DNA from 2 places in the Paenibacillus sp. J31R34 genome. Region 1 is predicted to be linked to the other one. Evidence: a T-box and tRNA genes for the amino acid it is inferred to sense, from the RefSeq annotation. Region 1 holds a T-box; the other holds one or more tRNA genes.
What was found. A T-box is a leader RNA that pairs with one kind of tRNA and senses whether it is charged. The one in region 1 lies ahead of argS (arginine--tRNA ligase), so its partner is inferred to be a tRNA-Arg.
Positions count from the first base shown of each region.

Region 2: it has a tRNA-Arg gene. The T-box ahead of argS (arginine--tRNA ligase) is inferred to sense a tRNA for this amino acid. The anticodon was not compared.

Region 1 is NZ_JBXENU010000015.1:73,936-76,141, reverse strand. It holds gene argS (arginine--tRNA ligase) at 1-1,003, opposite strand, end outside; T-box leader at 1,080-1,317, opposite strand; gene AC50YG_RS28990 (L-lactate dehydrogenase) at 1,371-2,206, opposite strand, start outside.
Region 2 is NZ_JBXENU010000007.1:34,530-36,735, reverse strand. It holds gene AC50YG_RS19500 (trypsin-like peptidase domain-containing protein) at 1-559, shown strand, start outside; tRNA gene AC50YG_RS19495 (tRNA-Arg) at 824-897, opposite strand; gene AC50YG_RS19490 (hypothetical protein) at 1,109-2,098, shown strand; gene tig (trigger factor) at 2,187-2,206, shown strand, end outside.

The DNA.
Region 1 (2,206 bases):
GGCGAAAATGCAGCGATTGCTCCGAGCCGACGACATACAGCAGCTCGCTGCCCTTCATCTCTTCATGGCGATATATCGCGGTCGCTAGGTCACGTGTCGCATAGATGGAGGTACCATCGGATTTGCGAATGAGGCAAGGCGGCAGCTCATGCTCATCCAGCCGAACGACCTGTGCGCCTTCACTTTCCTCCAGCAGCTGTTGCTCCTGAAGCTGCTGCACGACGGCATCCATTTTATCGTTATAGAAGCTTTCGCCGAGAAAATGGTCAAAGCTCACGCCGAGCCGGTCATACAGCTTGTTGAACTCCTTCAGGCTGTCAGCAATAAACTGGCTCCAGCAGCGAATCGCTTCAGCATCGCCAGCTTCCAGCTTGGCGAACCAGCCGCGCGCCTCATCCTCCAGCTCGGGGTGCTGCTCAGCTTCCTCATGGAAACGCACATACAGCTCCAAATATTCTTTAATGGGATCGGCTGCAAGCTGCTGCTCGTCGCCCCATTTGAGATAGGCGGTAATCATCTTGCCGAACTGCGTGCCCCAATCGCCAAGATGATTGACGCTGACCGTCTCATAGCCAACCTTGCGCAAAATGTGGTACAGCGCATTGCCGATCATCGTCGAGCGCAAATGCCCAATGCCGAACGGCTTCGCAATATTGGGCGAAGACATGTCGATAATGACGCGCTCTCCATTCCCAATGGCTGCCTTCATAAGGCTTCCACTTTGCCAATCTGCGATAAGCTGCGCTGCGGTCAGCTCCCGATTCCATTTGAAATTCAAATAGGGGCCGGCAGCCTGAACGCTCCAGCTCGCGTCTATCAGCAGGGGCTCAAGCAAAGCAGCGATGTTGGCTGGGCTTTGTTTCATCGTGCGTGCTAACGTAAAGCAAGGGAAAGCAGCATCGCCAAGCTCCTCATCGGGCGGATATTCCAGCAAGGGCCGAATTTCTGCTTCGGGCAGAGCGAGTGCATTCGCCAGAGCCAGCGCAATTTTGTCCATTAACAGCATCATCATCTTCCTCTCCAAAATAAATGTTCAGGCAAGAGCAGAGCAGCACGCAAAAAAGACCCCGTCTCTAAAAATAAGAGACGAGGCCTGTTATCCCCGCGGTACCACTCTTGTTGCCGCCTCCGCACAAAATAAAGGAGGGGCATCTCGCCGTTGTAACGGTGCTGAACCGGACGTCCCTAGCACGATTGCTCGTTTCAGGCCGCCATCTCCCGGGTGCGCTTCACCTAATCGTCCATTGCCGGCTTCCACTGTTCCGGCTCGCTTGAAATGGCGCCTATTTAGGTTACTCTCCCGTTCCTTGATGTTAATTAACAGCTATCATATCGAATCCTTTCAGAAAAATCAATCCGTTTTTAGTCGGCTATTCTTTCTCGGTTACGAGAGACAGGCTCTCAATCGCCTGGCGTATAATCGAGCATGAGCGCTCCATCAGCCGCTGCTCCCGCGTCGTCAGCTTGAGCTCGACGATTTCCTTAACCCCGCTGCGGGCGATAATGGCGGGTACGCCGGCGCATACTTGCCGCTGGCCATATTCGCCGTTTAATATGGCGGACACGGCAATAATGCGATGCTCGTCGTTTAGAATAGATCGGGTAATATGCGCCAGCGCATTGCCGATGCCAAAGCTGGTCGAGCCTTTGCGCGTATAGATTTCCCAGCCGGCATTGCGGGTCTGCTCAGCGAGCGCTCCGAGCTTCACATGTCCAAAGCGCTCGGGATGCTGAGCCAAAATATGCAGCAGCGGCTTGCCGCCAACCGTCACATGCGACCAAGCGGGAAACTGTGACTCGCCATGCTCCCCAAGCACATAGCCCTGCACGCTGCGGGCATCAACGGGAAAATGCTCGCAGAGCAGCGTCTTGAGCCGCGAGGAATCGATGGACGTTCCGGTGCCAATCACTTGGCAGCGCGGCATGCCGGACAGCTCCCACACGACATACGTCACAATATCCACAGGATTGGCGGCCGCTACAAAAATTCCGCTGAACCCACTGTTCATAATGCGCGGAATCATCGTTTCATAAATCTCGCGCACCGTATGCAGCACATCCAGCCGATCATCGCTGCCCACTGGATATGCCCCTGCACATAAAAGAATCACATCCACATCTCCGCACTGCTCCAGCGTTCCAGCAGCGACCTTCGTCCGACCATGGACAAAATCCATGCTGTGCGATAAATCGAGCGCCTGTGCGT
Region 2 (2,206 bases), on a different contig from region 1:
AGCTATTCCTTCTACAGATGTGAGCACTTTTTTGAAAAAGCCTCAGCAATCTAAATCTTATACTGCGGCTGCGCCAGGAGAATCGACGTCTGGGAATACTACGCTAGCTGCCAAAGCGGACGAAATAGAGGAATATTTAAATGAGGAGTATGGCTACTTTACCTACGAAGGCTTGGAGCTGGAATTTGAATGGTTCACTACGCTTTCCTCAGATAAGAAAAATATCTTAATTGGCGGGGCCATAACTGATACGGCGTCCTATTCGAGCCTGATGAAGCTTCAGAAGAAGGATGATACGTCTCTCCCGTACATTGTGCAATATATAGCTGAGGATTTGTATGATAACTTAGATGTCGCCAATTCCTTTTTTGGATTATATCTTGATACTTATTCGAAGACCTACCCTAGTGCTTACCCGGCTGAAGCTATTGAACGTGAAGGGTCGGGCTATCGGGTCTTTAACAATTTCATGATTGCTATCGTGGATTACAATGAGCGGGAAATGTATTACACATTAGACCCTTATACGGATGATGATCTTATAACAATCGAGATTTAATGGACTGGAATAAAAGCCTGGGAAGATAAACTGTTGAAAAACAGTATGTTCCCGGGCTTTTATATTTTTTCTATATATGGTAATTGATACATACCACCAAATTTTATAAAAGTTAGCAAGAAAAGCGATTGCTATAGGATAACAGTTATAAGTGATTTGTATTTTCGAAAAAATTCGAAATGCAAACCCCCCCGCAAACACTGGTGTACCAGCGTTTGCGGGGGGGTTCTGATTTATTAAAATAATACTTATTTGTTTAAGGAACGTCCCAGGAGAGATTCGAACTCCCGACCGACGCCTTAGAAGGGCGTTGCTCTATCCAGCTGAGCTACTGGGACACGTAAGAATGAGTATAGCATGGCGGCCTGTATTTACGCAATAGGCAATTTAATGTTTCTGCCTGAAAATACTTGGGTAAAAAAGCCACATGAATTAATATACACATTTTCAATGTGCAGGGCAAGCTTTTTTTATAATTATGCTGCCGGATAAACGTATATTTTTATATTGCTCGCTTCCGTGGTATAATCTATCGCATGCAATGGACAGATGAAGCTGGAGTTTGACCGACAAGGTGGTGGTACCATTACAACTCCCAATGACTCGCATAATGAAGGCACAGGAAAAAACGTGTATTTGTTCCCGCGAATGTTGGATCAGTATCAAATTCAATTGACCCGGATGCTTGAAGCCGAGCAATATGGCGAAGCCAAGCGGCTGCTGCAGTTCCTGCTTTCCTGCAAAGGCGAGGACGAGCGCCACTATGAGGAATGGGAAAGCTTGCTTTCCTGGCTCGATATGGCTTTTCCGGAATATCGCGTTCCTGGTGAAGAGGAGGCTTTAAATCCAGCAGAGCAGGAAGCCGATGAGCAAGCGATACGTGAAGATCTGCTCAATCCTGCTGAGCAGGATGAAGGTTATGTGAAACAGGTGCTCTACATTATGAAGCATCACCCGATGATTGATCAGCAGATTTTAGCGCTGGAACGGGCGGTATTCATTCGGGCAACCGAGGTGGATGATATCATTTCACAGTGGCTCACCACAGCATCAGACGTTCATCCTATCGTGCAGTTCAAGGCGCTGCAATGCTTGCGCAAGCGAGGAGCGACCGGACGGCTCGTTATGGAGCGGCTAGGCGAGCAGGCAGAGCTGGAGATTGACGCGACGCCGCTTGCAATGGATGATTTTCCACAACCCGTCAACCGCATTTTGGAGCGCGTGGAGAGCATTACGGAGGCGGATGATCCATCGCTTCCACATTTTGCGAGAGAGCTTTGGAAAGACAGTCTGCAATTTTTATATGGCACGACCGCTTACACTTGGATGCTGCGGGATGATGAGGAGACGGTGGATTGCTACGCAGGAGCGCTGCACCAGACTTTGTTAATTACCGTATACGGCACCGTCAATGATGATGATATTCGAGATACATACGGCATTACAGAAGCACTTAGATTCCGTTACGAACAGGCCTGCCGGACGCTTCGTCAGGTGGCCGTTGTACAGCAACCAGGGGATGAAGATCCAGAGCCTTGATTAAAAAGCTCAATACTATTATAATAGAATGGTTTATGAAACGTGAAATCTACGGATGTATGCGTATTTTTGGAGGGGAAAGCATAAAATGAAAGCAACTTGGGAAAA